DNA from 4 places in the Sphingobium sp. IP1 genome. Region 3 is predicted to be linked to each of the others. Evidence: riboswitches for the same ligand, from Rfam matches in the RefSeq annotation. Region 3 holds a riboswitch; each other region holds the start of a gene.
What was found. Region 3 has a riboswitch for cobalamin ahead of CG471_RS08555 (TonB-dependent siderophore receptor). Riboswitches for the same ligand answer to the same signal wherever they lie in the genome.
Positions count from the first base shown of each region.

Region 1 (7,990 bases), on a different contig from region 3:
TGCCGCCGCCCCTTAGAAGCGGACACGCACGCCGCCATAGGCCGACCGGCCATAGGTGCCATAGCCATAGGCGGTGGCGTAATCCGCATCGAACAGATTGTCGATCCGGCCATAGACTTCCAGATGGTCGCCCACGGGGAAGGACGCGCGCAGCCCGGCCAGCCCATAGCCGTCGAGCCGGCGGGTGTTGGCCGTGTCGTCATAGCTGTCGCCGACCATGGTCAGGGTCGCGCCGGTCGACAGGCCGAAAGACCAGAGATAGTCGGCCGACAGGCTGACCGCATTGGCGGCGCGGCGCGGCAGGCGATTGCCGTCGGTGGCCCCGCCCGACCGGTCGCGCGCATCGACATAGCTGTAGGAGGCCGCCACCGTCAGCGCCTCGACCGGCTTCAGCGTCAGCGTCGCCTCCACGCCCTTGGCGCGGGTCCGGTCCAGATTGCCATAGGTGTAGGTCGCATAATCATAGTTGATCTGGTTGCGGGTATCGCGCCGGAACGCCGTCAGCGACAGCACCGCCTTGTCCCCGTCCAGGCTCTGGTCGAAGCCGATATCATAGCTTTTCGACCGCTCCGGCCGCAGCGCGCTGTTGCCGCTATAGGTGTCGTAGAGCTGATAGAGCGACGGCGCCTTGAACCCCTCGCCATAGGAAAGGCGGATATTGGTCGCGCCGGCGTTGGGCGTGTAATTGGCGTTGGCGCCAAAGGTGGTCGCGCCGCCGAACTGGCTATGATCGTCATGGCGCAAGCCCCCGGTGACAGCGAGGCCGGTGAGCGGCTTCACCACCGCCAGCGCATAGACGCTGTCGATATTCGCCTTCGCGCTCGCTATGTCGCCAAAGCCGAAATACTCATAGTCCGGCCGCTCATGCTCATAGCCGAAGATCAGCTTGGCCTGGTCGACCGGGGCATAGACGCCCTCATATTCGAAGCGCAGGTTGGTGCCCGAATAGCCATAGTCCGGGTCGGTGCCCCGGACGAAATAATAGTCGCGATCGTTGCGCATCCAGGTGACGGCGGCGCGGTTGGTCAGCTTGCCGTCGAGCAGCGCCAGGTTGATCCCGGCATAGCCGACATATTGGTCCAGCTTGCTGACGTCGCTGCTGTCGGCCGGCGCGCCGAAGAAGCTGTCATAGTCGAGATCGGCATGGATATAGTAACCGCGCAGGTCGAGGCTGAGCGTGTCGGAAAAGGCGATCTTCAGCTTGGCGTTGGTGGCGATATTCTCATAGCCATCCTTCTCCACGCCGCCGAACGACCGGCCGACCGAGGAAATGCCGTCGGTGTTGAAATAGGCGACGCCCACGCCGCCCGACACCGCCCCGCGCGTGCCCGACACATCGGCCTTCGCGTTCAGCGTGTCGCTATAGCCATAGTCGGCCGAGGCATTGACCTCGAAGCCCTCGCTCGGCGCGCCGGTCATCACATTGACCACGCCGCCGATCGCCTGGCTGCCATAGACCACCGAGTTGGAGCCGCGCAGCACTTCGATCCGGCGGATATTGCCGGTCAGCAGATGGCCGAAATCATAGCCGTCGCCGATGCCGCTCGGGTCATTCACCTTGACCCCGTCGATCAGCACCAGCGTCTGGGTCGTCTCCGCGCCGCGCAGCGACACGCCGGTGACGCCGCCGGTGGAGCCGTTGCGGCTGAAGCGGACGCCCGGCGTGGTGGCGAGCAGATCGACGACATCGACCGCCTCGCGCGTCCTGATCGTGTCGGCATCGATCACCGTGATCGCCTGGCCGACCTCGTCGCGCGGCTGTGCGATGCCCGAAGCGGTGACGACGATATCGTCATCCTGGGCCAGTGCCGGCGTAGCGGCCAGCAGCGCGATCAGCGAAATCCCCAACATCTTCATTTTATCGTCCCCCGGCGTCCGTCGATTTGGAACCGGGGCGTCCGCACAAGCGGTCGCTGCATGGGGATCGGGAAGACGCCAGCGCCCCGCCCCACGCACCGATGCGGCCCCGGCCGCCATGGGCGTCGCTCGACGGAAACACCGCGCCATGGCCATCCCCTGGGCCAGGGCAAGAGCGACCAGACGCCGGCAGGTCTCCTGGCTCGCGGGTCAGGGCAGCGATGCGCCAGCCTTCCCGGACCTGTCGGTCCAGTGGCCGGTTCCGGCCCTCCCCTTTTTGAAGAGCCTGGGAACCCTGCGCATCGCGCTCACCGCTTACAGTTGCAGGGACAGCCGCGGATTTGGAAGGGCTTCGCCCCCCGCACCGCATTCCCGTTTTCAGCCCTTGCGGGCACCGGCGCGATCATGCGCGTCCGGGGCTTTCGATCACCCCGGCGCGCGGCCCCCATAAGCCAAAGCACAGGCCCTGCCAAGCGGGCCAGGATCGCCCCGGCGGATCGTTGCGCGGCGCCGGCGGGCGGCTATGCAGGGGCCTCTTACCGAAGGAGCCGACATGACCGATTCGCTTGCCATCACCGCCGCTGACGTCGCCGATGCCGCGCGGCTGATCGCACCGGCGGCGGTTCGCACCCCGCTGATCGAGAATGCCGCGCTCAACGATCTTTGCGGCCGGCGCGTGCTGGTGAAGTTCGAGGGCGCCCAGCATAGCGGATCGTTCAAGTTCCGCGGCGCCTATAACCGCCTCGCCCGCCTCGATGCAGCGGAACGGGCGGCGGGCGTCGTCGCCTGGTCCTCGGGCAATCATGCCCAGGGCGTAGCCTTTGCTGCCCGCCTGCTCGGTATCCCGGCAACGATCGTGATGCCGGCCGATGCCCCGGCGATCAAGACCGCCAACACGCGTGCGATGGGGGCTGAGGTCGTCCCCTATGACCGCTTCACCCAGAGCCGCGAGGCAATCGCCACCGCCCTTGCCACCGAACGCGGCGCCACCCTCGTCCCGTCCTTCGACGATCCCTTCATTATCGCCGGCCAGGGCACGATCGGCCTCGAAATATTGGAGCAGGCCCAGGCCGCCGGCGCCGACCTCACACAGATTCTCGTCTGCTGCGGCGGCGGCGGGCTGGTAGCGGGCACGGCGACGGCGGTCAAGGCCGCCCGCCCCGACATCGCCGTCTATGCGGTCGAACCCGCCGGCTTCGACGACACCGCCCGCTCGCTCGCCAGCGGCGTGCGCGAAAGCGTCTCGCCCGACGCGCGCAGCATCTGCGACGCGCTGCTGGCCCCCAGCCCCGGCGCGCTGACCTTCCCGATCAACCAGGCCCTGCTCGCCGGCGGCCTCGTCGTCAGCGACGATCAGGTGCGCGACGCAATGCGCTTCGCCTTCACCACGCTCAAGCTGGTGGTCGAACCGGGCGGCGCGGTGGCGCTCGCCGCCATGCTTGCCGGCCTCGCCCCGCCCACTGACGGCGCCACCGCCCTCGTCATCTCCGGCGCCAATGTCGATCCGGCGGCCTATGCAGAAATCATCGGCGGGGGCGCCTGATCCAGACATTGTTTTGTCATCATTTCGCCCTATCGCACCGCCCCTGAAACAGGAGCCGCGGGGGGATAATAGACATGTTCGGATTGATGTTCGCGGCGGCTCTCGCCAACTCGACTCCGGTCGACACCGGGCGCAGTTGGCTGACGGCTCGTGACTATCCGGCTGATGCCCGAAAGCGCGGCGAGGAAGGCATACTCTGGTTCGTCATCCTTGTTTCGCCGGAAGGGCGGGTCGTGCGTTGCGATATCGTCCAGTCGCAACTGTCATCGGAGCTAAACGAAAAGACCTGCTCCCTCGTCACAGCGCGTGCGAAATTCCGACCAGCGACCGACGAAACTGGCGCCCCCATCTATAGTGAGTGGCAGACCCGTATGGAATGGTTTCTGCCCAGCCAGCGCCAGCCGTCCACGACACAAAGCATCACGATGCCCGTCGACATGGAAATACAGGTCCAAAAGCTTCCCAAGGGTGCGCGCGAAAAAAGCGTCGGCCTCGTCGTTAAGATCGATACTGACGGGCATGTCACCCATTGTCAGGGCATCAAGCCCGACAAGAACGACGCCAAACTTGTCAACGTCGCCTGCACCCAGGCCCGCGCTCTTACGATGGAAAGCGGCAAGGATAATGACGGCCGTCCTATCCCCTTCGTCCGCGCCATGCTCGTCGCCTTCCGAACTCCCGTACAATAGCCGTACGCGCGTGCGCGCAGCCAAGACTCGCCTTTTCTGCCCCGCCACACTAAATGCGGCGCCATGATGAGCCGCTTTTCCAAGATGCATGGTCTGGGCAATGATTTCGTCGTGATCGACGCGCGCCAGGCGCCGGTCGCGATGACGGAGGCGCGCGCCCGCGCCATTGCCGATCGCCATGCCGGCATCGGCTGCGACCAATTGATCGTCATCGGCTCCCCGCAAGCCGGCGACCAGGCCGACGTGTCGATGCTGATCTTCAATTCCGACGGTTCGGAAGTGGAGGCTTGCGGCAATGCCACCCGCTGCGTGCCGCTGTTCGTTGGCAAGGATGTGCTGATCCGGACCAGGGCCGGGCTGCTCGACGCCAAGAGCGTGGACGGCGGCGCCAGCGTCGACATGGGCGCGCCCCGCTTCGACTGGGACGCGATCCCGCTCGCTTATCCGATGGACACGCTGACGATGTCGGCCAGCTGGGAAGACCTGCCCGCGCCGGCCGCCGTCAATGTCGGCAATCCGCATGTGATCTTCTTCGTCGAGGATCTGGACGCGGTCGATTTCGAACGGCTCGGCCCGCTGATCGAGCATGACCCGCTTTTCCCCGCCCGCGTGAACGTGAATTTCGCGCAGGTCGTCGGCCCGCAGCATCTGCGCCTGATCGTCTGGGAACGCGGCGCCGGCCTGACCCGCGCCTGCGGCACCGGCGCCTGCGCCACCGCCGTCGCGGCGATCCGCCGCAAGCTGATGACCGGCCCGGTGACGGTCAGCCTGCCGGGCGGCGACCTGGAGATCGACTGGGCGCCGGGCGGCACGATCCGCATGACCGGCCCCGCCACCCATGTGTTCGACGGCGAGGCGGACTGGGACCGCTTCTGACCGTGCCCGGTCCCGACATCATCACCCTGGGCTGCCGGCTCAACATCGCGGAAAGCGAGGCTATTCGCGAAATGGCCGGCGCGCAGGACGACCTGATCGTCGTCAATAGCTGCGCCGTGACGGCCGAGGCCGTGCGCCAGACCCGGCAGGCGATCCGCCGCGCCAGGCGCGACCGCCCCGACGCCCGCATCCTCGTCACCGGCTGCGCCGCCCAGACCGAGCCCCAGACCTTCGCCGCCATGGCGGAAGTGGACGGCGTCATCGGCAACCGCGAAAAGCTGGAGGCCGCCGCCTTCGCCCCGGTGGCGGAGAAAGTGAACGTCTCCGACATCATGGCCGTGCGCGACACCGCGCCGCACATGGCCAGCGCCTTTGCCGAACATGCCCGCGCCTTTCTGGAGGTGCAGAATGGCTGCGACCATCGCTGCACCTTCTGCATCATCCCCTATGGTCGGGGGAACAGCCGCTCCGTCCCCGCCGGCGCGGTGATCGACAAGGCGAAGCAACTGGTCGATGCAGGCTATGGCGAAATCGTGCTGACCGGCGTCGATGTCACCAGCTATGGCCCCGACCTGCCGGGCAGCCCCTCGCTCGGCCAGCTTGTCGAACGACTGCTGCGCCATGTCCCGGACCTGCCCCGGCTGCGCCTCTCCTCGATCGACAGTGTCGAGATTGACGAGCGGCTGTTCGACCTCATCGCCCATGAGCCACGGATGATGCCGCATCTGCATCTCTCGCTGCAGGCCGGCGACGACATGATCTTGAAGCGCATGAAGCGCCGCCATGCCCGCGCCGATGCCGTCCGCATCGTCGAGCGGGTGAAGGCCGCCCGCCCCGACATCAGCATCGGCGCCGACATCATCGCCGGCTTCCCGACCGAGGATGACGCCATGTTCGCCAACAGCCTGGCGCTGATCGCCGATTGCGACATCGTCCACGGCCATATCTTCCCCTATTCGCCGCGCACCGGCACGCCGGCCGCGCGCATGCCCCAGCTGGATCGCGCCACCATCAAGGCGCGCGCCGCCCTGCTGCGCGATGCCTGCGCGGCCCAGCGCGACGCCTGGCTCGCCCGTCTGGTCGGCACCCACCAGTCGGTGCTGGTCGAACGCAACGGCCTGTCGGGCCATGCGGAAAATTTCGCGCCGGTGCGCTTCACCACGCCCCAGCCCCCCTCCACGATCGTCGCTGCCCGCATCAGCGGCCTTGAGAATGGCGCGCTGATCGCGCAAGAGGCGCAATAATGACTGACACCGGCACCAGCTGGCGCGACCGCCTCTTCGGCGGCCTCAAGCGCACATCCGACAAGCTCGGCGAGAATCTGACCGGCCTTTTCACCAAGGCCGCGCTCGACGACCAGACCCTCGACGAGATCGAGGAAGCCCTGATCATGTCCGATCTCGGCCCGGCGATGGCCGGCCGGGTGCGTGATCGCCTCGCCGAAGGGCGCTACAACAAGGAACTGACCGAGGAATATCTGCGCGAGATCATTGCGGAGGAGATCGAGAAGGTGCTGGCCCCGGTCGCCCGCCCGCTCGAGATCGAAGCCTTTCCGCGGCCGCAGGTGATCCTGGTGATCGGCGTCAACGGATCGGGCAAGACGACCACCATCGCCAAGCTCGCCAATAATTTCCTGGAACAGGATTATGGCGTGATGCTGGCGGCGGGCGATACCTTCCGCGCGGCCGCCATCGGCCAATTGAAGGTCTGGGCAGAACGCCTCGGCGTGCCCATCGTCGCCGGCAAGGAAGGCGGCGACGCGGCGGGCATCGTGTTCGACGCGGTCAAGCAGGCGACGGCCACCGGCATCGACGTGCTGATCGTCGACACCGCCGGCCGCCTGCAGAACAAGACCGAACTGATGGACGAACTGGCCAAGGTGCGCCGCGTGCTCGGCCGATTGAACCCGGCCGCCCCGCACGACGTTGTCCTGGTCCTCGATGCCACCACGGGACAGAATGCGTTGAACCAGATCGAAGTCTTCAAGGAAACTGCACAGGTCACGGGCCTGGTCATGACCAAGCTGGACGGCACGGCGCGCGGCGGCGTGCTGGTCGCGGCGGCGGAGAAATATCGCCTGCCGATCCACGCCATCGGCGTGGGCGAAAAGATCGAGGATCTGCGCCCCTTCGATGCCGGCGACATGGCACGCGCGATCGCGGGGACGGCCTATGCCCGCTGACGCCAAGAAGCCCGCCCATGGCGGCAGCCTCAGCCTCGCGCTCGATTTCGGGCCGCTGCTGGTCTTTTTCCTGAGCTACAAGGGCGCGGGCTGGTTCTGGGGTGCGGGCAATCCGATCACCGCCATGAGCTTTGGCACCGCCGCCTTCATGGCCGCGATCGTCATCGCCGTCATCATCTCGAAGGTGAAGCTCGGCCGGGTCTCGCCGATGCTGTGGCTCTCGGCGCTGCTGATCCTGTTCTTCGGCGGCCTCACCATCTATTTCCACGACCAGCGCTTCATCCAGTTGAAGCCGACCATCATCTACGCCTTCTTCGCGCTGATGCTGTTCGCCGGGCTGCTGCGCGGCAAGCCGCTGCTCAAATATCTGCTCCAGGCGGCCTATGACGGGCTAACGGAGGAAGGCTGGCGCAAGCTGTCGCGCAACTGGGCCCTCTTCTTCGTCGCCATGGCGGTCGCCAACGAACTCATGCGCCGGTCGATGAGCTTCGATGCCTGGCTCGCGGTCAAGGTCTGGGGCGTCACCATCGTCTCGGTCGTCTTCGCCGGCGCCAACATCCCGATGCTGCTACGCCACGGCCTGACCCTGGACGATGGCCTGGACAGCGACGAGGTGGGCGAAACCACCCCGCCGCAGGGCTGACACGGCGCTGATCCGGGTGGTTCAGGCTTGCGCCTGAACCACCTCGTCCACCAGGATGTCGCGCAGATGGCCGTCGCGGTCCGGCCACAATATTGCATTGCCCGCCCGCATCCCGATCAAGGCGGCGCCGACCGGCGTCAGGATCGATATCCGGCCCAGCGCCACATCGGCATGGCTGGGATAGACCAGTTCCACCCGGC
Region 1 covers NZ_NOIW01000082.1:85-8,074, forward strand. Annotated here, with positions in the region: gene CG471_RS21870 (TonB-dependent siderophore receptor) at 13-1,857, opposite strand; cobalamin riboswitch at 2,028-2,271, opposite strand; gene CG471_RS21875 (threonine/serine dehydratase) at 2,411-3,400, shown strand; gene CG471_RS21880 (TonB family protein) at 3,475-4,089, shown strand; gene dapF (diaminopimelate epimerase) at 4,153-4,965, shown strand; gene mtaB (tRNA (N(6)-L-threonylcarbamoyladenosine(37)-C(2))-methylthiotransferase MtaB) at 4,968-6,209, shown strand; gene ftsY (signal recognition particle-docking protein FtsY) at 6,209-7,147, shown strand; gene ispZ (septation protein IspZ) at 7,137-7,790, shown strand; gene rnk (nucleoside diphosphate kinase regulator) at 7,812-7,990, opposite strand, start outside.
Region 1: it holds a riboswitch for cobalamin, as region 3 does, so the genes downstream of both, CG471_RS21870 (TonB-dependent siderophore receptor) here and CG471_RS08555 (TonB-dependent siderophore receptor) in region 3, are expected to answer to the same signal.

Region 2 (7,990 bases), on a different contig from region 3:
GCTTTTCGCCGGCCGCAAAATAGACAACCTGCAGCGGATCGGACCATATTGCCAGCGCGATCACGCTCCACCGGTTGGTGAGCGAGGGGAAGCCGGTGAAGAAGAAGAAGCGCAGCGACAGGGCGAGCGATGCCAGCAGCGCGCTGGGCGAGGTCAGGCGGAAGCCATAGCGTCTGCGGGCGAGCAGATGGCCGTAGAGGGCGGCGGCGAGCAGGGGGATGACGAAGAGCCACAGCGCCAGCAGCGCATCGGCCGGCCCCCGGACCAGGGCCAGGATCAGCGCGAAACTTGTCAGCGAACAGGACAGGTCTATGCCGGCGAGCGCCCTGGGCCGTTCCGCCGCGATATAATACCATGAAGCGGAAAAGCCGTAGGCCAGGCCGATCGCGAGCGCAGCGACATAGGCACCGCTGTCGGCCAGCAGATCGACATAATGGCAGATGATGGCCAGCCCCGCGGCGACCAGCAGGAACATGACAGATCGGCCGAGGCAGAGTTCGGACAGGACGGCGCCGGTGACATGCCGGTCGCCGCTGGCCAGTTCACGCACCGACATCAGGCCATAGCCGAATTCGACGAAGACGCTGCACATCAGCCCCACCGCCATCACGGTGGAGAAATAGCCCATCGCGTCGATCCCCAATGTCCGTGTGAGATAGGGATAGACCAGCAACGGCGCGGCATAGCGCAGCAGTTGCGAGATGGAGGCGAAGGCGAGATGGGAACCCAGCCGTGGCATCGGGCCTCTTGTCGATAGGGCGCGCTCGCCGGTCATGACGCGTCTGTCATGCCAGAAGGCTGGCGCGCGCCGAGGGCAGGGGCGTCAGAGCCGGTAATAGTCACGATACCAGGCAACGAAATTGCGCACCCCCTGCGCGATGGGGGTGGAGGGGGTGTAGCCGGTGAGGTCACGGATCAGGCTGGCATCCGCCCAGGTCGCCGGCACGTCGCCCGCCTGCATCGGCATGAGGTTGCGGATGGCGTCCCGACCGGTGGCCTCCTCGATCGCGGCGATGAAGTCGGTGAGCTGCACCGCTTGGGAATTGCCGATATTGACGACGCGGAACGGCGCGACCGGCGACTGGCTGTCAACTTCGCTCTGCGGGGCCTGAACGTCCTTGTCCGGGCCCTGGTGCGGGATCGCGTCGAGCAGCAGGCGGATGCCCTGGACCAGATCGTCAATATAGGTGAAGTCCCGCCGCATATCGCCATAATTATAGACGTCGATCGGCTCGTTCCGCAGGATCGCCTTCGTAAACTTGAACAGCGCCATGTCGGGCCGGCCCCAGGGGCCGTAGACGGTGAAGAAGCGGAACATGGTGGTCGGCAGGCCGAACAGATGGGCATAGCTGTGCGCCATCGCCTCGGTCGCCTTCTTGGTCGCGGCGTAGAAGCTCAGCTGATGGTCGGCCTTGTCGGTTTCGCGATAGGGCATGGCGTCGTTGGCGCCATAGACCGACGAGGTGGAGGCCAGCAGCAGATGCTGCGGCGGGAAGGCGCGCGCGGCTTCGAGCAGTTCGAACGTGCCGACCAGATTGCTTTCCAGATAGCTGCGCGGATTTTCGATCGAATAGCGCACGCCCGCCTGCGCGGCGAGATGGACGACCAGGTCGGGGCGATAGTCGCGGAACAGGTCCATCAGCAGCGACGGGGTTTCGATCGACTGGTTCACCACCGTGAAATGGGGGTTTTGCAGCAGCAGAGACTGGCGGCGCTGCTTGAGGCCGACATCGTAATAATCCGACAGATTATCGATGCCGATGACATGAAATCCATCCTGGAGCAGACGATGACACAGATGATAGCCAATGAAACCCGAAGAACCGGTGACGAGAACGGTTTTCATCAATCAACTCCGTAGATGTCGCGGGTGAATATCTTTTCCTCGACATCGGCGAGGTTCGGTGACTTACGATTGGCGATGATCACGCTGCATCGTGACTTGAATTCATCGAGGTCGGCCAGAACCTGCGATCCGAAGAAATCGGCGGCGCCCAAAGTCGGTTCGTAGATCACGACCTCTATCCCCTTGGCCTTGATCCGCTTCATGATCCCCTGGATCGCGCTCTGGCGGAAATTGTCGGAACTGGCCTTCATGACGAGCCGGTAGATGCCGACCGTGCGCGGCTGCATGGCGATGATCTGGTCGGCCAGGAAATCCTTGCGGGTGCGATTGGCATCGACGATCGCGGTGATCATGTTCTGCGGCACGTCGCTGTAATTGGCGAGCAACTGCTTGGTATCCTTGGGCAGGCAATAGCCGCCATAGCCGAAGGACGGATTGTTATAATGGTTGCCGATGCGCGGATCGAGGCTGATGCCGTCGATGATCTGGCGGGTTTCCAGGCCGCGGTGCAGGGCGTAGCTGTCCAGTTCGTTGAAGAAGGCGACGCGCATCGCGAGATAGGTGTTGGCGAACAGCTTGATCGCCTCCGCCTCGGCCGGATCGGTCAGCACCGTTTCGATATCCTGGCGGATGGCGCCCTGGCGCAGCAACTGGCTGATGACCTGGCCCAGCATCGATTTTTCGCCCACGACGATCCGCGAGGGATGGAGATTGTCGTGCAGCGCTTTCCCTTCGCGCAGGAATTCCGGCGAGAAGATGATGTTGTCGGTGCCGAACCTGTCGCGCATCGCCTGGGTGAAGCCGACCGGGATGGTCGACTTGATGATGATGATCGCCTGCGGGTTGATCCGCGTGACTTGGGCGATGACCGCCTCCACGCTGGATGTGTCGAAATAGTTGGTGGTCGGGTCATAATTTGTCGGCGTGGCGACAAGGACGAAATCCGCGCCGGCACAGGCCTGGTCGAGGTCCAGCGTGGCCGACAGGTCCAGGTCGCGGGTCTGCAGATAGTCTTCGAGATCGGCATCGACGATCGGGCATCGGCGCGCATTGACCGCATCGACACGGTCCGCAGCGACATCGACGGCAATGACATGATTATGCTGAGCAAGCAGAACTGCATTTGAAAGGCCGACATAGCCCAGCCCGACTACCGCTATGTTCATGCGTAATCCCTCGATTCCTGTCAGATATGTGATTTTGTCATGAATTCATGGCGCGGCGGCGCGTAGGTTTTCCTGATTTGCGGGGCGAAATCGCAGAATTGCGCCGCATCCGAACGCCGTCGCGTGAATGCAGCGCAATTCCTCTCTCCCTTCCATGACGATATTGAGCATACGCGTTCGTATCCGATCGTCAACGATAGAAATCAACTTGATTGATATTTACGAATCATTGCGAATCAAATAGCCGTTCCGTCGAATGCTGTTCAGCGGGGGCTATATGAAGATCGTACACATCATCACGCGGTTCATCCGGGGCGGCGCCGACGAAAACACCCTCTATTCCTGCAACGGCCAGGCCGAGCAGGGGCATGAGGTCTATCTGATGTATGGCCGGGAAAATCATGCGGACATATTGGGGCGCCTGCATCCCGACGTCCGGCCCATCTGCATCGATGCGCTGGTGCGCGAGGTCAGCCCGGTGAAGGATCTGCAGGCGCTGCTCGACATGGGGCTGCGCCTGCGCAAGATCCGCCCCGACATCGTCCATACCCATACCAGCAAGGCCGGGTTCGTCGGGCGGCTGGCAGCCATGTTCTCGCAATCGCCGATCATCGTCCATGGCGTGCATATCCTGCCCTTCCTGAATGTCGGGCCGATGGAACGGCGCATCTATCTGGCGTGCGAGAAGATGCTGTCGCCGGTAACCGACGCATTCGTGGACGTCAGCGCGGGCATGAAGACCGAATGCCTGGTCAACCGGATCGGCGACGAGGACCGGCATCATGTCATTCCCAGCGGCATGGACGTGGCCGCGTTCCAGCAGGCCGAGCCGCTGAGCGAGGCGGAACTGGCCGTAATGGCCGAGGCGCCGGTGATGGGATGGGCGGACGCGCAGGTGATGCTGATGGTGGCGGCGTTCGAGGAGCGCAAGCGCCATGTCGAGTTCCTCGACATCTTCGCGCGGATCGTGGCCGCCAATCCGCGGGCCTGCCTGCTGCTGGCCGGGGCTGGGCCGCTCGAACCGGCGATCCGCGCGCGGATCGATGCGCTGGGTCTGGCCGGCCATGTCCGGGTGATCGGCTTCCGCAAGGATATTGCGCGCTGGATCAAGACCGCGCAGCTGTGCATCCTGTCGTCCGAACGCGAAGGCTTGCCGCGCGTGATCGTCCAATATGCGCTGGGCGGCAAGCCGATCATCGCCACCGACCTGCCGGGCATCGATTTCATCGTCCAGAATGACGTGACCGGCTTTCGCGTCGACACGGTGGAGGCGATGGAGCGGCCGATCAATCTGGTGCTGAGCCACGAGCCGACGTCCGAACGGCTGGAACAAGGGGTGCGGGGTATCGACCTCAGCCCCTGGAGCGTATCGTCGATGAACGAGCGGCTCGAAGCGCTCTATGCTGATCTGTGGGACCGCAAGATCGGGCCGCGGCAAAATGGGGCGGAGGCCTTGCCCGCGGTCCGGCAGGCCTGAGCCGCAGCGGGCGCTGGTCCGGCGGGCCTGCGCCCAAGAGGCTTGCCTTGGCGCATTTTTTCATGTGAGAGCAGCGGCCCATGGACGATCCCGCACTCTGGTTCGAAGCGGCATGTCTCGGCCTGTTGCAGGGACTTACCGAATTTCTTCCCGTCTCGTCGAGCGCGCATCTGCGGATTGCCGGCCTGTTCCTGGGCTCCGGCAAGGATCCGGGGGCGGCGTTCACCGCGATCACCCAGATCGGGACGGAGGCGGCGGTGCTGCTCTATTTCCGGCACGACATCGCCCGTATCGCCTGGGCCTGGCTGCGGTCCTTCCGGCCTGGCCCGCAGGGCAAGCCCGGCGATGTCCGCATGGGCTGGCTGGTCCTGCTCGGGACGGTGCCGATCGTCGTGCTGGGCCTGGCGTTCCAGCATGCGATCGAGCATTCGCTGCGCAATCTCTATTTCACCGCGTCGACGCTGCTGATCTTCGGCGTTGCGCTGGGGCTGGCGGACCGGTTCGGGGCGAAAATGCGGAAACTCGAGCAGTTGAGCCTTGGCCATGGACTGGTGCTGGGGCTGGCGCAGGCGATGGCGCTGATCCCCGGCGTGTCGCGGTCGGGCGGGACCATCACGGCGGGGCTGATGCTTGGCTATACGCGCGAGGCGGCGGCCCGCTATTCCTTCCTGCTGGCGGTTCCGGCGGTGTTGGGGTCGGGTTTCTACCAGCTCTGGAAAAGCTGGGGGCAGGCGGGCGGCATCGGCCTGGGGCCGACTTTGCTGGCGACGCTGATCGCCTTCGTCGTCGGCTATGGCGTGATCGTCGCCTTCCTGAAACTGGTCAGCAGCCGCAGCTATCGGCCCTTCGTCCTCTATCGCCTGATATTGGCATCATGCCTCTTCGCGCTGCTGGCGACCGGCAGGATTGCGCCGATGTCCTGATCCGGGGCGGAATATGCGTCCGGGCGGTCCTGCCGGTCCATATTCCGCGTCTTGGCTAAGCCCGATGTTTCGACTAGGGCATCAACGATGCGCCGGTTCATGCTGGCGCATTGCATAACTGACGCCGGTGTTCCGCAAGGAACTTAATCGGGAATGCGGTGCGGGGGCCTGGCCCCTTATTCCGTGGCTGTCCCTGCAACTGTAAGCGGATAGCGCGATGCACGAGCCCGTGAGGGCAGCCACTGGACAGAGCGTCCGGGAAGGCGTGCATCCCGCAACGACCCGCGAGCCAGGAGACCTGCCGGCGTTTCGGTCGCTCTTGTCCTGACCCAGGGATTGGTCATGGCACGGTCTCTCTTCCGTCTGGGCGGCGAAGCGTGTGGCTGGGGCTGCACGGCCGCGTGGTGTCGGGCGCCTGTCGCGCCTGCCTGCCACCTCGCGCCGACCGGCGATGCCGGCAAGCCCCGCCTGGTTGCGTCCCGGCGCGCGGAGGATTTGCCTGTGAGCCAGACCGGCGCGGGCAGGGATAGGGCGACCGCGAACCATGCGGGGGCCCACGGGCCGGCCGTTCGGGGCTGGTGTCCCGATGCCTGGCGCCCGATGGCGGCGGGCGACGGGCTGATCGTGCGCGTGAAGCCGCGCCTCGGCCGTCTTTCGGCCGACGACATGGCCGGGCTGGGCGAAGCGGCGATCGCTCATGGCAATGGCCTGATCGACATGACCCGGCGCGCGAACCTCCAGATCCGCGGTGTGCGCGACGAAAGCTGGCGCCCCTTGCTCGACCAGTTGCTCGACCTTGGCCTGGTGGACGGCGATGCCCGGCGCGAGGGCGCGCGGATGCTGATGATCGCGCCGGACTGGCGCGAAGGGGATGACAGCCATCGCATCGCCAGCCAGTTGCTCGATCGCCTGGAGGAACTACCGGACTTGCCGGGCAAGATGGGCTTCGTCATCGATGCCGGCGCCGCGCCGCTCCTGCCGGGCGAAGCGGGGGATTTTCGCATCGAGCGGGCGCGCGATGGCGGCCTGATCTTGCGTGCGGAGGGGCGGGCACAAGGCGTGCCGGTGGATAGCGGCGGCGAAGTGGATGCGCTGCTCGCACTCGCCCGGTGGTTCGTGGAGAGCGACGGCGCGCGCGCGGGACGCATGGTCCGGCATGATGCGCCCCTGCCGGATTGGGCAACGGGCAGGGCAGAGGCCGCGTCGCCGCGCCCGCGTCTGACCCCCGGCGCATGGGATGGCGGCATGGCCTATGGTCTTCCCTTCGGCCGGATCGACGCGCGGCATCTTCTCGACGCGCCGGCCATGCGGCTGACCCCGTGGCGCATGCTGCTGGCCGAAGGACAGCTGCCCGGCCTGTCCGCCGACGCGGCCGATACGCTGATCCATGTGGAGGCCTGCCCCGGCGCGCCTGCCTGCCCGCAGGCGAGTGTGGAGACGCGCGATCTCGCCCGCCAGCTGGCGCCCCATGTGGCGGGCCGCCTTCATGTCTCCGGCTGCGCCAAGGGCTGCGCCAGTTCGATTCCGGCCGACATCGTGCTGACGGGGCGGGACGGGCGCTACGACCTGGCCTTCCACGCTCGCGCAGGATCGGTGCCCGTCCGTCCTGACCTCACCGCCACCGACCTTCTTGCCCATTTCGGAGCCTGTTGATGCCCCATGATTATGAGAGGGACGGCGCGGCAATCTATCGCCAGTCCTTCGCCACCATCCGCGCCGAAGCCGATCTCGGGCGCTTTGCTGCCGAGGAGGAGCCGGTCGCCGTGCGCATGATCCACGCCGCGGGCATGGTGGACCTGGCGGCCCATATCCGCTTTTCGCCGGGCTTTGCAGCCGTGGCGCGGCAGGCCCTGGCCGCAGGGGCGCCGGTGCTGTGCGATGCGCGCATGGTGTCGGAAGGGGTCACGCGTGCGCGCCTGCCCGCCGACAATGCCGTGCTCTGCACCCTGCACGACACCGCCGTGCCGGACATGGCGCGGGCGATGGGCAATACCCGGTCCGCCGCCGCGCTGGAACTGTGGCGGCCGCATCTTGCCGGGGCACTGGTTGCCATCGGCAATGCGCCCACGGCGCTGTTCCACCTGCTCGACATGCTGGAGGATCCGGCCTGTCCGCGTCCCGCAGCGATCATCGGCTGCCCGGTCGGCTTCGTGGGTGCGGCGGAATCCAAGGCGGCACTGTGGGCGGCGCAGCCCGTGCCCTGCTGCGTCGTCGACGGGCGGCTGGGCGGCAGCGCGATCACGGTCGCGGCGATCAATGCGCTGGCGAGCCGCGCGGAATGAGCGGCACCGTCTATGGCGTGGGCCTTGGCCCCGGCGCGCAGGACTTGCTGAGCGTGCGCGCCGACCGGCTGGTGCGGGGTGGACGGCATGTCGCCTATTTCCGCAAGGCCGGTCGACCGGGACAGGCGCGCCGCATCGCGCAGGGCATGCTGCGGGACGATGCGATCGAACTGGCGATGGAATATCCGGTGACGACCGAAATTCCGCTCACCGATCCGCGCTACAATGATTGTTTAGCCGCCTTCTATGCCGACTGCACCGGCCGGCTGCTGGCGATCGCGGAGGCGGGCGAGGAT
Region 2 covers NZ_NOIW01000094.1:12,382-20,371, forward strand. Annotated here, with positions in the region: gene CG471_RS23285 (lipopolysaccharide biosynthesis protein) at 1-739, opposite strand, end outside; gene CG471_RS23290 (NAD-dependent epimerase/dehydratase family protein) at 824-1,846, opposite strand; gene CG471_RS23295 (nucleotide sugar dehydrogenase) at 1,846-3,012, opposite strand; gene CG471_RS23300 (glycosyltransferase) at 3,290-4,489, shown strand; gene uppP (undecaprenyl-diphosphatase UppP) at 4,570-5,412, shown strand; cobalamin riboswitch at 5,521-5,733, shown strand; gene CG471_RS23310 (cobalamin biosynthesis protein CobG) at 6,013-7,065, shown strand; gene CG471_RS23315 (precorrin-8X methylmutase) at 7,065-7,694, shown strand; gene cobI (precorrin-2 C(20)-methyltransferase) at 7,691-7,990, shown strand, end outside.
Region 2: it holds a riboswitch for cobalamin, as region 3 does, so the genes downstream of both, CG471_RS23310 (cobalamin biosynthesis protein CobG) here and CG471_RS08555 (TonB-dependent siderophore receptor) in region 3, are expected to answer to the same signal.

Region 3 (7,990 bases):
GCCATCAATCCGCGATGGACGAAGCGGCCGATGCCCGGATCATCTTCCACCAGCAGGATGTTCATGACACCACCGGCAAGGTCAGCGACACGCACAGGCCCTCCCTCATACGGTGATTGGCAGCGTCCAATTGGCCGCCATGCCGATCCGCGATCCATCGCGCGAGCGCAAGCCCGAGCCCGGTGCCGCCCCGGCTGCGTCCGACATCCGCCTGGAAATAGGGATCGAAAATCCTGGCCAGATCGGCCTCCGCCACGCCCGGACCATCGTCGCTGATCGCGATGCGCGCGCGATCGCCGTCCGATCGCATATCCAGCCGGATCATGCCCTCGGGCGGCGAGAATTTTATGCCATTATCGATGATGGCAACGAGGGCTTGGCGCAATCGATCGGGGTCGCCGACGATCGGCACCGCATCGCTTGCCGTTTCAAGTTGAAGCCCGATACCACTTGATCGGGCGAAAGGGGCCACCATGGCATGGGCGTCGCGCAGCACGGCGGCAAGGTCGATCGGCCGGGACGCGACCAACAAGGCGCCATCTTCCGCCTGGGCCAGCGCCAGCAGGTCGTCCAGCCGCCGATGGAGGAACTGGCCGCTGTCGACGATATGGACCAGCGCATCCTCCAGTGCAGCGCGATTCTCCGGCCGGCGCAGCGCCACTTCTGCTTCACCGCGCATCACGGTGACGGGCGTGCGCAGCTCATGGCTGACCTTGGACAGGAACAGCCGACGCCGGCCATCGATATCGCGCAGCCGTTGATTGGCCTGTTCCAGGGCCGTCGTGCGGGTGGCCACCTGCGTCTCGATCGCTTCCGCCATATCGTTGAACTGGGCGGCCAGATGCTGTAGTTCGTGCAGCCCCTGCAGCCGAACGCGTGCAGGGCCCCGTTCTGCCCTGAGCCTGTCTGTGCCATCGATGAGCGCAGCGATGGGCGCCACGATGCCGCGCCACAGCAGCCAGCCGGTTGCGCCACACAGCAGCAGGATGAAAAGCGCCACGCTGCCAATCAGCCAGCCGCTCCAGCGCTGCGCCTGTGCGATCGATTGCGCGGCCTCCCGCGCCTCCCCCTGTTCCCGGACGGCGATGTCATGCGACAGAGCGCGTGCCGCCCTCCATCCCGCCCGATCGGAATTGCCTATGATCCCGGCGAGTTCTAGCGCCCTTGCCCATTCATGGCTTTGCTGGGCCTGACTTTCCGCGTCGGTTTCGATCAGGTGCCGTTCGTTTTCAATACTGCCCAGATAGGCTCGCATGCCGACTGCAATGGCCTGATCCATGGCAACATGCTGTGACCGATCGGCCAGTTGCCGGGCGACGATGTCCGCCTCCAGCCGGGTGACCAGCAGCGCCTGATGCTGGGCCATTTCGATCCGCGAAAGCAACCGAGCGGCGAGCCTGTGATGCCAGATAGATGTCGCGATCAGCACAGCGAGCGACAATATCAGCGCCAATGCGCCCGCGACCATCGCCTTCCTGAAGCTCACCGGCACCTCCCCGATGCGCTGTCATCCGCACCTGCATGGATGCCGAACATAATGGGCCAGGCCGCGCGGTTGGATCATACTTTGGTCCAATAAGGTTTTCCTGACCCATGCCGGACGCTCAGTTCCTAATTTTCGCGGACCGGAAGCAGACATTCCGTTTAGTCGCATGGGCGCCTAATCACGATAGCGCACGGCTTCGACAAACAGCTTGAAAGCGGCGGAGGCATGCCGCCGGTTGGGATAATAAAGCTGATAGCCCGGCAGGTCGGGCGTGAACTTGCCCAGAACCTGGATCAGTCGCCCGGCATCAAGATCATCCTGCACCTGATCGGTCGGCAGATAGGCGAGACCGTGACCATCGAGCGCCGCAGCACGGACGAGTTCAATCGTCGTCAGCGCCAGCGGCCCGCCGACGCGCACCTTCGCCTCCCGCCCGCCGCGCATCAGACGCCAGGCCAGGGGCACCCGAGAACCGGGCAAGCCCAGATTGATGGCGCGATGATCGACAAGGCCGGCCGGAGACGCCGGCGCGCTTCGTCCGGCGAAATAGGCGGGCGCACCGACGATCGCCATTGGCACATCCGCGCTGATGCGAACCGCAATCATGTCCTTGGCGATCTCGCCGCCCAACCGAACACCGGCGTCGAACCGATCGGCCACCACATCCGCGAGCGCATAGTCGATCGTCAGTTCAACCGTGACATCCGGATTTTCAGGGAGCAGCTTGCGCATCGCTGGCAGAAGGATGGTCTTGGCGGCATGCTCCACCGTCGTCACGCGGATCGTGCCCGATGGCCGATCCCGCAAATCCCCCAGCGACGCAATGGCGCCGTCCAGATCATGCAACATCGGCCCCAGCGTGGCGATCAACCGTTCCCCTGCCTCTGTCGGGGCGACGCTGCGCGTGGTGCGGGACAGGAGGCGCATCCCAAGCCGCTCCTCGATCTTGCGCACGATCTGGCTGAGCCCTGATTGCGCCATGCCCAGGCGTGCGGCCGCCTTGGTGAAACTGCGTTCTTCCGCAACGATCACGAATGCCGCCAGATCAGCGATCTCATCGCGCCTCATTCATCACTCCAGTGATAGGACCAAGCAGCATTACCTATCTAATCCACGCAATCGCCAGGGTCTATATCTCCCTTATCGGCAGACGATCCCCCCGTCGCCAGCCCTGAGGAGACCGAGACATGAGCAAGATCAGCTTCGCCAATTCGAACAACCCGTCGATAGCCATGTCGGCCGTCATCAACCTGCCCGAAGGCTTTGATGCAACCCGGCGCTATCCGGCGATCGTCGTTTCGCATCCAGGCGGCGGGGTGAAGGAGCAGACGGCCGGCACCTATGCCCGCAAGCTGGCGGAGCAGGGCTTCGTCACGATCGCCTTCGACCGCTCCTATCAGGGCGAAAGCGGTGGCGATATTCGTCAGCTGGAAAATCCCCATATCAGCACCGAGGATGTCAGCGCGGTCATCGATCATCTGACGACGCTGCCCTATGTCGACCGGGACCAGATCGGCGCGATGGGCATCTGTGCCGGCGCCGGCTACACGGCCAATGCCGCGATCCAGGATCGCCGGATCAAGGCGATCGGTACGGTCAGCGCGGTCAATATCGGTTCCATGTTCCGCAATGGCTGGGACAATATGGTCAAATCGATCGACGCGCTGCCCTATGTCGAGGCGGGCTCGAACGCCCGCACCGCCGACGCCAAGGGCAAGGGCCATGCGACCATGCCGCTGGCACCGATGAACGAAGCGGACGCGCCGAACGAGGAGCTTCGTCAGGCCTGGGAATATTATCATACTCCGCGCGCCGAATATCCGACCGCGCCCGGCTTTGCGACGCTGCGCAGCCTGAACCAGATCATCACCTATGATGCCTATCATATGGCCGACGTCTATCTGACCCAGCCGATCCAGATCGTCGCCGGCAGCATGGCGGGCTCGAAGTGGATGAGCGATGATCTTTATGATCGCGCGGCCAGCACCGACAAAGCGTTCCATGTCGTCGAGGGCGCCAATCATATGGACCTTTATGATGGCGAAGCCTTTGTCGACGAGGCCGTGTCCGTCCTCGCCCCGTTCTTCACGGCCAAGCTGACGGCCGCCGTGACCGAACCCGCCGAGTAATCGTGCAAGCAGGCGCCGGGAGCATTGCGCTCCTGGTATGCCCCCCATCTTTCCCGAGGAAATGATCATGGAAAGCGTTCAGATCCGGAACCGCGACATGGCCTGGCACATCGCCGCCAACATCCTGTTCCCGCCGAATTTCGATGCAGCAAAGAGCTGGCCGGCAATCATTGCCGTCCACCCGTTCGGCAGTTGCAAGGAGCAGACGTCGGGCAATGTCTATGGCAAGGCACTGGCCGAACAGGGCTTCGTCGTCATCGCCTATGATGCCAGCTTTCAGGGCGCCTCGGGCGGCGAACCGCGCTGGATCGAGGATCCGACGCAGCGGGTCGAGGATATCAGTCATGTGATCGACTATGCCGTGACGCTTTCCTATGTCGATGCCGACCGGATCGGCGTGATCGGCGTCTGTGGCGGGGGCGGCTATGTGCTGAACGCCACCCTCACCGAAAAGCGCATCAAGGCGGTCGTGGCGATCACGCCCGTCAATATCGGCCGCCTTTTCCGCGAGGGGTTCAGCAATTATGATCCTCTGGGCGCGCTCGACGCCATGGCCACGCAGCGGACGAAGGAAGCGCGCGGCGGCGAATTGCAGGTCAATGAACTACTGCCTGCCAGCCCCGAAGCTGCCAGGGACGCGGGCCTTACCGAGCGCGATGTGTTCGAGGCGACCGATTATTACAAGACCCCGCGCGGGCAGCAGCCGGGCGGCTGGACCCGGATGCTGTTCAGCCATGCGCAGAATACGCTGGGCTGGGACGCCTTTGCCTTTGCCGAGATGCTGATGACGCAGCCGATGATGGTGGTGATCGGCCAGAAGGTGGGGGCATTCGGCGCCTATCGCGACGGGATGGAAATCTACGGCCGATCGGTCGCCTCAAAGGATCGGCAACTCGTCGCGCTGGAGGACTGGTCGCATTATGACCTCTACGACAAGCCGGAGCCGGTCGGTCTGGCGCTCGACAGGCTGGTGCCGTTCTTCAAGACCCATCTGAGCTGAGCCTGGTCTCCATGATCGATAGTGGAGCATCGATCATGGAGACCGGCAGGACCCGCCCCTTCCCGGTCGTTCAGCACCGGCCCTCATAACGTAGCAGTTGCCACTCAACGCAGGAGAAAGATGCCATAATGGCCGAACGATTTCATATCATCACGGGCGGCCCAGGTTCTGGGAAGAGCACCTTGATTGACGCGCTTGGGTCCGAGGGCTTCGCTCACATGCCGGAGGCCGGTCGTGCAATCATACAGGATCAAGTGAGCATAGGTGGCACGGCGCTGCCATGGTCAGATCGCGAAGCCTTTGCAGCCTTGATGCTTTCATGGGACATGCGATCGTATCGAGAGGCGACATCGTATCCCGGATCCGTGATCTTCGATCGAGGCATTCCCGATGTTATCGGCTATTTGCGGCTTTGTGATCTACCAGTGCCAGCAGCCACAATGCGCGCTGCGGAAATTCGACGCTATGCCAAACGGGTTTTTATCGCGCCTCATTGGCCGGCGATCTTCGCCCAAGATACTGAGCGCAAGCAGTCACCCATCGAAGCCGAAGCGACCTATCGCGCGATGATCGATGCTTATTCTGGTCTTGGATACGAGATCATCCAGCTTCCGCTCGCTTCCGTCACTGAACGTGTAGCCTTCGTCCGATCTCACATCGCATAGCGAGTGGCTGTTAACGGCGGGGTTTACGACCTGACGTCGGACAGCATTTCTCACCTCACATGTGGCCGGACCATTATGGCTCTCGATCGGTCGCTCAGAGCCGCTGTATGGCGATAATGGAGCGCACCTTTGCCATCGAGGCATGACCAAATTCCACATTCCACGAATTTCTTGCTATCCTGTTCGATAGCCCATAGTTCCCAGCCCGTCCCCTAACGGGGGGCAAGATCGCGTTGGTGCTTCGAAAGAGGCTTAAAAGGGAACGCGGTGGAGGGGTACTGCCCCTGAAGCCGAGGCTGTCCCTGCAACTGTAAGCGGATAGCGCGATGCATATCGCGGCAGGCCAAGGATGCCTGTCGCAGCCACTGGGCCGGACGCTAACTCCTGCGAGGCCTGGGAAGGCCGTGCATCGTGCGATGACCCGTGAGCCAGGAGACCTGCCAGCGTCCGGTCGCTCTTGCCTTGGTCCAGGGGATGGCCGCGGCACGGTGTACTCCGTCTGAGCGACGAACTTGCGGCCAGGCCGCAACGGTGGGTTCCGCCGGTCGCTCGTTTGCGCCCGGTCTCCACCGCTGCGCCCGTGCGAGGGGACGTCCTCCTGCGCGGGAACCTGTCCGTTCGACTGGAAAACGCAACGGGGGTTACACATGAATACACGATCGATTCTTTCCGGCCTGATCCGTTCCGGCGCATCATGTTGCGCACTGGCGGCAAGTGTCACCGCAACGCATGCTCAGGAGACCGCCGACGCCGCGCCCGATGGCACGGAGAACATCGTCGTCACGGCGCGCAAGGCCGGCGTCCTGCAGCTTGGCCAGCAGGCCGATGCCTCCAGCCGCCTTGGCCTGACGCCTATGCAGACGCCCGCGAGCGTCGATGTCATCACCAAGGAGATGATCCGCAGTCTTGGCGATCGCACCGTCGTGGCCGCCGCGGCGCGCGCGCCGGGCCTGATCAACAATTCCTCGGCATTCGGCTATTCGCTGAGTTCACGCGGGTTCACCGGCTACACTTCGGTGATGCAGCTCTATGACGGCATGCGGGTCTATACGACGACCACGCAGACCTTCCCCGCCGATCCCTGGATGGCCGAGCGCATCGAGGTGCTGCGCGGCGCTGCGTCCGTGCTCTATGGCGAAGGCGGCATCGGCGGCGCCATCAACGTTGTGCGCAAGAAGCCCAACACCGAAGAGTTCGAAGGTGAACTACGCCTCAGCGGCGGCTCTTTCGATACATATGCAGCGGCCGGCGGGATCGGCGGGCCGATCGGGGACAAGCTGTCCTATCGCGTGGATCTCAGCTACAACCGGTCGGACGGCTGGATGGAGCGCGGACGCTCCCGTAGTCTCGCCCTGTCGGCCGCGCTGCGCTACCAGGCCAGTGACGATCTGGTGCTGACCCTGACGCATGATCGCGCCGATCTAGATCCGACGATCTGGTACGGCACGCCGCTGCGTGATGGCAAGCTGGTGCGCGAAATCCGCAAGAAGAACTACAATATCGCCGACCGCTCGCTGCGCTTCGACGATGCCTGGACCCAGGCCAAGGCGGAATGGACGCCTTCAGACGGGGTGACGATCACCAACGTCGCCTATTACCTCACCGGCTTCAAGCACTGGCGCAATGCAGAAGGCTATGCCTGGTCCGGCGATCAGATCCGCCGGTCGAGCTATCTGGAAATCTTCTACAAGACCAAGCAGTGGGGCGACCGCTTCAACGCGGTTTTCGACCACACATTGCTGGGCATGGACCACCGCCTGAGCCTGGGCGGAGAGTATAACAGCGGATCGCTGCTGCGCACCGACAGTTCGCCCAATTCCCGATCCGACCTGGTGGATCCCTACGACTACGCGCCCGGCACGTTTCTGGATGGCGCCTTCGGCACCCGGTACAAGTATAAGACAGATGTGCAGCAATGGGCGCTGTTCGGCGAAAGCCGCCTCTCGCTGTCGGATCGACTGTCGCTGGTGACGGGCCTGCGCTACGATCGCCCGAAGACCGAGCGCCACGATGCGCTCGATCCGACCGCCGACTACACCGCGCGCTATCCCAGTACCAGTTGGCGTGCGGGGCTGGTCTACAATCCCACGGACACGATCTCGCTTTACGCGCAATATTCCGCGGCCGCCGATCCGGTGACGGCGTTCCTCACCGCGACGCTGGCACAAACCAGCTTCGATGTATCCACCGGGCGGCAATGGGAAGCGGGTGCCAAGGCAACCTTCCTCGACGGGCGCGGCGAATTCACGCTGTCGGGCTATCGCATCGTCAAGAAGAAGATCCTGACCCGCTCCGCCAATGATCCCACGGTGTCTGTGCAGGTCGGCCAGCAATCGTCCTACGGCGTCGAGGCATCGTTCGGACTGGCCGTGACCAAGTCCTTCAGCATCCTGGCCAACGGCACGATCCTGAACGCGCAATATGACGACTTCGACGAACTTGTCGGCACGGAGCTTGTCAGCCGCAACGGCAACATGCCGATCGGCGTTGCCGAAAAGGCAGCCAATCTGTGGCTTTCTTGGCGGCCGGTGCAACCGCTGCACCTCGACACCGGCCTGCGCCATGTCGGCAAGCGCTATTCGGACGCCGCCAATACCCGTCGCATTCCGGCCTATACGCTCGTCGATGCTTCAGCCCGCTACGACCTGGGAGAGAAGACCAGCGTGACGCTCAACCTGCGCAATGTCTTCGACCGGATCTACGTCCAGAA
Region 3 covers NZ_NOIW01000018.1:25,753-33,742, reverse strand. Annotated here, with positions in the region: gene CG471_RS08585 (response regulator transcription factor) at 1-95, opposite strand, end outside; gene CG471_RS08580 (HAMP domain-containing sensor histidine kinase) at 62-1,486, opposite strand; gene CG471_RS08575 (LysR family transcriptional regulator) at 1,661-2,554, opposite strand; gene CG471_RS08570 (alpha/beta hydrolase) at 2,674-3,615, shown strand; gene CG471_RS08565 (alpha/beta hydrolase) at 3,683-4,615, shown strand; gene CG471_RS08560 (AAA family ATPase) at 4,744-5,280, shown strand; cobalamin riboswitch at 5,498-5,740, shown strand; gene CG471_RS08555 (TonB-dependent siderophore receptor) at 5,928-7,990, shown strand, end outside.

Region 4 (7,990 bases), on a different contig from region 3:
CTCGCGCATCGCCGCCGGCACAGTGGAGGCAAGGTCCAGCGCCGGATCGCCCTCCCGCCCGTCGGCGATCGCGGCGAAGGCGATGCCCCGCTCGCGCGCGACCTGCGCAATCTCGTCCACGCCATAGGGCCAATAGCTTTTGCCACCGAGCAGGATGACGCAGACGAAGCGCGCCCTGGCGATCACCTTCTCGACATAGAGATCGACCGAATAGGGATGTTTGAGCTGCAGCAGATTGGCCAGCCGCACGCTCGGCGCATCATCGGGCAGGCGCGCAGCAGCGGCGGCGAAACAGGCCAGGTCGCTGTCCGCCACGGTCAGGATGACGATGTCGCCGGGCGGCTGATCGAGGTCGATCGCCTCCTCGCCGTCGCTGATCGTTCCCGGCGTGGCGGACAGGAGATGCATCAGCCGAGCACGGCCTGGATGTCGGCCTCGATCGCGGCGCGGTCCAGCCCCTTCTGGCCGATCACCACCAGCTGGGTGCGGCGCGCCTCCCCCGCCTGCCAGGGACGGTCGAAGAAATGCTGGATGCGCGGGCCGACCGCCTGCACGACGAGGCGCATCGGCTTGCCGGCGACCGCGACCATGCCCTTGACGCGCAGCACGTCATGCCGGGCGATCAGCGCGGACAGCGCCTGCACCAGCGTGTCGGGATCGGCGACCGCATCGCCGCCGACGACGAAACTGTCGAAATCATCATGGTCATGATCCTCGCCCTCCGCCTCATGGTGCGAGGGGCGGGCGTCAAGATCATCCTCCGCTGCCGCGACGATGCCCAGCAGCGCGCCGATGTCGACCGCACCATGGGCGGCGCGAACGATCTTCACGCCGGGCCGCGTCTCGGCATCGACCTGCGCCTCGACCGCCGCCAGCGTGTCGGCATCGACCAGGTCGCTCTTGTTCAGCACCACCATGTCGGCGCAGGCGAGCTGATCCTCGAACAATTCCTCCAGCGGGCTGTCATGGTCCAGATTGGGGTCGGCGGCGCGCGCGGCGGCCAGCGCCGCCTCGTCCGTGGCGAAGCGACCGGCGGCGACCGCATCGGCGTCGATCAGCGCGACCACCCCGTCCACCGTGGCGCGGGTGCGGATGTCGGGCCACTGGAACGCCTTGACCAGCGGCTTGGGCAGGGCCAGCCCCGAGGTTTCGATGATGATATGGTCGGGCGGGCTCGGCCGGTCGAGCAGGGCGGTCATGGTCGGCAGGAAATCGTCGGCCACGGTGCAGCAGATGCAGCCATTGGCCAGCTCGACGATATCCTCTTCCGGGCAGGCGGCGTCGTTGCAGCCCTTCACCAGTTCGCCGTCGACGCCGACATCGCCAAATTCGTTGATGATGAGGGCGAGACGGCGCCCCTTCGCATTTTCCAGCAGACGGCGGATCAGCGTGGTCTTGCCCGCGCCCAGGAAGCCGGTGATGACGGTGGTCGGAATCTTGGCAGATGCAGTGTTGGCCATGACAAATACTCGCGCGCCGGAGCAACCGGGGCGGGAGCGAACCGGGCGCGCACGCACGGCCGGCCGGCATCGCGGACGGGCGCTTGTTCGCCCGCAGATGCGTGACCGCGCGGCTCCAGCCGCCAACCTGTCGCTCAGACGGAACACCGTGCCCCGGCCATCCCCTGGACCAAAGCAAGAGCGACCAAAACGCCGGCAGGTCTCCTGGCTTGCGGGTCATAGCGGGAGGAACGGCCTTCCCAGGCCTCGCAGGATTTAGCGTCCGGCCCAGTGGCTGCTGATCCCGCATCGGGGACAGCTTTGTTCATCACGCTCGCCGCTCACAGTTGCAGGGACAGCTGCGGACTTGGATGCCATGGCATCCGCACCGCCTTCCCATTTTAAGCCCCCTTGGGGCACCGGCGCGATCATGTCGGGACGATGCGAAGCGCCGTCCCTGGGCCGGTTCCTAGTCGCTTTGGGCAGCGGTGACAATCCAGCCATCGGCGATGGCGAGCGGCCAGGGCGCAATGCGCTGGCCGACGCACGGCCCACCGACGCAGACGCCATCGTCGCGGCGAAACAGGGCGCCGTGCCAGCTACAGCGGATATCGCTGCCATCCGGGGTCAGATAATCATCGAGCTGCTGCGCCAGCGGCAGGCCGGCATGGGGGCATTGGTCGACAAAGCCGCTGACCTGATCGCCATCCCGCACGGCAAAGCCATGGAAGCGGCCGGCGCGCATCTGCAGCACGAAATTGCGCGCCTTGCCGTCGGCGATCTGCTCGATCGGGCAGAGGCGCACGCCCGCCGGCGTCGCGAACAGGCGCGTGTCACTGACACTCATATGTCAGAGTCGGGCTGGCGATCGGGGTGCGCGGCGGCAAAGGCGGGGAGCGCGCATGCCGCCGCGTCCACGGCGCACAGCCGCGGAAAGGGCGTCAGGTCGACGCCGAAGCGCCGGGCATTGTAGAGCTGGGGCACGATATGGCAGTCGGCGAAGCTGGGGCTGTCGCCGAAGGCGAAGCGGCCGCCATGGCGGGCGACCAATGTTTCGAGCGCGGCCAGCCCTTCGCCGGTCCAGCGGGCGATCCAGGCGCGGACCTGATCCTCGCTGGCATCGAAGTCCTGCCGCAGCGCCTGCAACACGCGCAGGTTGCCGAGCGGATGAATATCGCAGGCGATGATGGCGGCCATGGCGCGGACGATCGCCGCATCGCCGGGGTCGGCGGGCAGCAACGGCGGCTGCGGCCAGCGGGCCTCGATCCATTCGAGGATCGCGCCGCTTTGCGTCAGCACGGTGTCGCCATCGACCAGTGCGGGCACCAGCCCCAGCGGCGCAAGCGCCCGATAGTCGGGCGCCCGCTGCGCGCCGCTGCGCAGATCATGGGTGACCTGCGCATAGTCGACGCCCTTCAGGGCCAGCGCGATCCGCACGCGATAGCTCGCGCTCGACCGCCAATAGCCATGAAGGATGAGGTCGCTCATCGCGCCGGCACGATCATCGCGCGGCATTCGCCAAAGCCGATCGACACCTGGCCGGGGGCGGACGCGGTGGCGCGCAATGTCACCTCGTCGCCATCCTCCAGGAAACAGCGCGTCTCGCCCGATGGCAGGCTGATCGGCTCGCGGCCGCCGCTGCTGATCTCCATCAGGCTGCCATAGCCTTCGCGCGTCGGGGCGGAAATGGTGCCGCTGCCGAGCAGATCGCCGGGCATCAGGTTGCAGCCATTGGAGGCATGATGGGTGACGATCTGGCTGACGGTCCAGTACATGTTGCTCGCCGGCCCCTGGCTCAGGCGCATCGGCGGCTGGCCCGCGTCGCGCATTGCCTGGGTCGAGAGATAGACTTCCAAGGTCAGCGCCAGCGCGCCATGGGCCTGATCGTCGGCATCGCTGAGGTAAGGCAGCGGCACCGGGTCGCCTTCGGGCCGGGGCGGCTGGGCGATGCGGAACGGTGCCAGCGCCTCGGGCGTCACGACCCAGGGCGAAATGGTCGAATGGAAATTCTTGGCCAGGAAGGGTCCCAGCGGCTGATATTCCCACGCCTGGAAATCGCGCGCCGACCAGTCGTTGAGCAGGCAGAAGCCGGCGACATGGTCCGCCGCCTCGCTGATGGGGATCGGGCTGCCCAGATCATTGCCGGCGCCGATCCACACGCCCAGTTCCAGCTCATAGTCGAGCCGGGCGGTCGGGCCGACCACCGGCACCTCAGCCTCGGGCGGCTTACGCTGGCCGCGCGGACGGACCAGCGGATCGCCCGACGGGCGGATCGAGGACGCCCGGCCATGATAGCCGATCGGCACATATTTATAATTGGGCAGCAGCGGATTGTCCGGCCGGAACTGGCGGCCGATATTGTTGGCGTGATGAATGCCGACATAGAAGTCGCTATAGTCGCCGATCCGCGCCGGCAGGTGCAGCGTGCAGTCCGCCGCGACGTGCAACAGCGGCTCGACCGCCGGGCGATGGGCCGGGTCCGACAGTAGCGCGCTGATCCGGCGGCGCAGGGCGACCCGCTCCGCCACCGGCAGCGCCATCAGCCCATTGAGCTGGTCTTCCAGCAGCGGTGCGCAATCGATCAGCCCGGCGCCGACACAGGCGGCCAGGTCCAATATCGCGTCGCCGATCGCGACACCGGCGCGCGGCGGTCCGCCGGCGGGCGAGAACAGGCCATAGGGCAGGTTCTGGATCGGGAAGTCGCCATGATCCTGCGCGCTCGCAACCCAGCTGGTGCGGGCGGGATCATGGGTTTCGTCTATGTGCCAATAGCTCATGGGGTCTCGTTCATCGGGGGAAGCTGGGCCTTGCGGAAGCCAGACCAGCAATCATCATAATCGGGTTGCAGCAGCGGGCTTTCCATCGCCCAGCGCGTCGGGCGCAGCACCATGCGGCTTTCGAACATGAAGGCCATGGTGTCGGCAATGCGCTGGGGCGCCAGGTCGGCGGCGATCGCCTTGTCATAGCTGGCGCGGTCCGGGCCATGGCCGGCCATCCCATTGTGCAGCGACGCGCCGCCGGGCGCGAAACCGCCTGCCTTGGCATCATATTCGCCATGGATCAGGCCCATCAGCTCGCTCATCACATTGCGGTGAAACCAGGGCGGACGGAATGTGTCCTCCGCCACCATCCAGCGCGGCGGGAAGATGACAAAGTCGATATTGGCGGTGCCCGGCGTCTCGCTGGGCGAAGTCAGCACCGTGAAGATCGAGGGATCGGGATGGTCGAAACTGACCGTGTTGATCGTGTTGAACCGGGTCAGGTCATAGCGCAGCGGCGCCAGATTGCCGTGCCAGGCGACGACGTCGAACGGGCTATGGTCCAGCATGGTTATCCACAGGCGGCCCATGAACTTCTGTATCAGGGCAAATGGACGCTCGACATCCTCATAGGCCGCGACCGGCGCCTCGAAATCACGGGGGTTGGCCAGGCCATTGGCGCCGATCGGTCCCAGATCGGGCAGGCGGAAGGGCGCGCCGTAATTTTCGCAGACATAGCCGCGCGCCGCGCCTTCGGTCAGTTCCACCCGGAAGCGAACCCCGCGCGGGATCAGCGCCACCTGCAACGGCGCGACATCGATCACGCCCAGTTCGGTGACGATACGCAGCGCCCCCTGCTGCGGCACGATCAGCATCTCGCCATCGGCGCAGACGAAGGCGCGGTCGATCATAGAGGCCGTCGCGGCGTAGAGATGCACGGCGCAACCCTGGCCCGCCGCGACATTGCCATTGCCGGCATAGCTGGTGAGGCCGTCGATGAAATCAACGTCACCTTGCGGTAGCGGCAGCGGGTTCCAGCGCAGCCGGTTGGGTGACGGCGGCACCTCGTCGAACGGCGCGCTGCGCAGCAAGGCTGCAGCATCATAGGGCGCAAACGGCGGATGTGACGCCGCCGGCCGCATGCGATAGAGCCAGCTGCGCCTGTTCTCCGCCCGCGGCGCGGTGAAGGCGGTGCCCGACAATTGCTCGGCATAAAGGCCATAGGGCACGCGCTGGGGCGAATTGCGCCCCACCGGCAGTGCGCCGGCCACCGCCTCGGTCGAAAAATGATTGCCGAAGCCGATCATCATCCGGGGCGGCGCGTCACTCATCGACGGTGATCACGCCGCGACGAATCTGGTCCAGCTCGATCGATTCGTAGAGCGCCTGGAAATTGCCATTGCCAAAGCCCTCATTGCCCTTGCGCTGGATGATCTCGAAGAAGATCGGGCCGAACATCGTCTCGGTAAAGATCTGCAGCAAGATGCCCTCCTCGCCGACATTGCCGTCGATCAGAATGCGGTTGCACTTCAGTCGTTCCAGATCCTCGCCATGGCCAGGCACGCGCTGATCGACCAGCTCATAATAGGTCTCGATCGTGTCCTGCAGCCGCACGCCGCGTGCGCGCAGCCGCTCGACCGTGTCATAGATATTGGCGGTGGTGAGCGCGATATGCTGGATGCCCTCGCCATTATAGTCGCGGATGAACTCCTCGATCTGGCTCTTGTCGTCCTGGCTCTCGTTCAGGGGAATGCGGATCGCCTTGTCCGGGGCGATCATCGCCTGGCTGAACAGGCCGGTCGCCTTGCCCTTGATATCGAAATATTTCTGCTCCTCGAAGCCGAAGAGGGTGCGGTAGAATTCGCTCCACACCCGCATCTGGCCGCGCTTCACATTGTGGGTCAGATGATCGAGCAGGTCGAGGCCGACATTGTTGCGCGCCTCCGCTTCCCGCCAGCCGGGATATTCCGCCCAATCGGCATAGGGATCGCCGCCATCGGGCATGAAATAGAGATAGGATCCGCCAATCCCTTGGATCACCGTGTCATTCTCGTCCGTCGGCTTGCCGCCATGGTCGAGCGCCCAGCGCAGTGCCGCATCGGGATCGGCAACGCGAAAGGCCATGGCGCTGGCCGAGGGGCCATGTTCGCCGCGGAATGCAGCGACCCGCCCGGCATCGTCGCGATTGAGCATCAGGTTGATCCGCCCCTGCTTGTAGCGGGTGATATTCTTGGTCGGGTGCCGGTGCGTCGCGGTGAAGCCCAGTTGCTCGAACTGGGTCGCCATCTTCTCGGGCTCGGGCGAGGTGAATTCGACGAACTCGAAGCCGTTGAGGCCCAGCGGGTTGGCGGGATCGATGGTCATGACGGGTTCCTCAGGCAGAAGGCAGATACGGCGACAGGCCGGCGACGAAGGCGGGGATGGTGTCGAGCCGCAGCCCGGCGATGTTGATGCGGCCATTGCCGGCCATGTAGATGCCATGGTCGGCACGCATCGCGGCGACGGCGGCGGCGCTGACCGGCAGCATCGCGAACATGCCGCGCTGGCCGGCAATGGCGGCCAGCTGCGGATGGGCCGCGGCCAGCGCAGCGCGCAGCGCATTGATGCGGGTGCGCATCTGGTCCAGCTCGCCCGTCCATTCCGCCCGCATCGCCGGCCGTTCCAGGATGGTGCGGACGATCGCCGCGCCATGATCGGGCGGCATCGACCAGATGCCACGCGCCAGCGCGACGATGTTGGAGAAGGCGAGCGCGGTCAGCGCGGCATTGGCCCCCTGCACCCACAGCGCCCCCACACGCTCGCGATAGAGGCCGAAATTCTTGTCGCAGCTATAGGCGACCAGCGCATCGGGCACGGCGGCCAGCATCTGCCGCGTGGCGGCGGCATCCGCCTCCAGCCCGTCGCCCAGCCCCTGATAGGCGAGATCAATGAACGGGATCAGGCCGCGCGCCGCGCACAGATCGGCGATCGCCGCCCATTGTTCGGCGCTGAAATCCACGCCGGTCGGATTATGGCAGCAGCCATGGAGCAGCAGCACGTCGCCGGCCTGCGCCGCGGCCAGATCGGCAAGCATCGCATCGAAATCGACCGCGCCCGTGCTATCGAGAAAACGATGCGACGCCAGCGTCAACCCGGCCTCGCGAAAGATCGGCGCATGATTGGGCCAGGTCGGATCGCCGATCCACACGGTGGCGCCGGGCCGGGCGCGGGCGATGAGGTCGGCGCCCAGCCGCAGCGCGCCGGTGCCGCCGGGTGTCTGCCCCCCGGCGATCCGCTCCGAATCGGCCAGCGGACCAAAAACGATGGCGGCGAGCAGATCGACAAAGCCCGTGTCGCCCTCCGGCCCCAGATAGGATTTGCTGCCCTGCTCGGCCAGCAGCACCGCTTCTGCCGCCTTCACCGCCCGCATCACCGGGGTCGCGCCCGCCTCGTCGCGATAGACGCCGACGCCGAGGTCAATCTTGTCGGTACGCGGATCGGCGCGATACTGCGCGATCAGCCCCAACAGCGCGTCGGGCGCCTGGCGATCGAGCGCACCGAACAGGGACCGGCCGGGCGCCGGGGCAAGAAGGGTCGTGTCTGTCATAGTACCTCAGTTGCGCGGGCACGGGCATAGGCCTGGGTGCCCTGTGTGTAGATGATGTCGGTGTCGGCGATCGCGTCGGTCGCGAAATCGGGCTGCCCCGCCAGTTGCGCATAAAGCGGGGCGAAGTCGGTCTCGACCGTCTGGCGCAGCAGATCCTCGAAACTGTCGATGACGAAATAGCTCTGCTGATAATCATCGATGCGATA
Region 4 covers NZ_NOIW01000051.1:18,130-26,119, reverse strand. Annotated here, with positions in the region: gene cobN (cobaltochelatase subunit CobN) at 1-408, opposite strand, end outside; gene cobW (cobalamin biosynthesis protein CobW) at 408-1,460, opposite strand; cobalamin riboswitch at 1,637-1,878, opposite strand; gene CG471_RS17325 (Rieske 2Fe-2S domain-containing protein) at 1,909-2,286, opposite strand; gene maiA (maleylacetoacetate isomerase) at 2,283-2,927, opposite strand; gene fahA (fumarylacetoacetase) at 2,924-4,216, opposite strand; gene hmgA (homogentisate 1,2-dioxygenase) at 4,213-5,529, opposite strand; gene hppD (4-hydroxyphenylpyruvate dioxygenase) at 5,522-6,562, opposite strand; gene CG471_RS17300 (amino acid aminotransferase) at 6,573-7,784, opposite strand; gene phhA (phenylalanine 4-monooxygenase) at 7,781-7,990, opposite strand, start outside.
Region 4: it holds a riboswitch for cobalamin, as region 3 does, so the genes downstream of both, cobW (cobalamin biosynthesis protein CobW) here and CG471_RS08555 (TonB-dependent siderophore receptor) in region 3, are expected to answer to the same signal.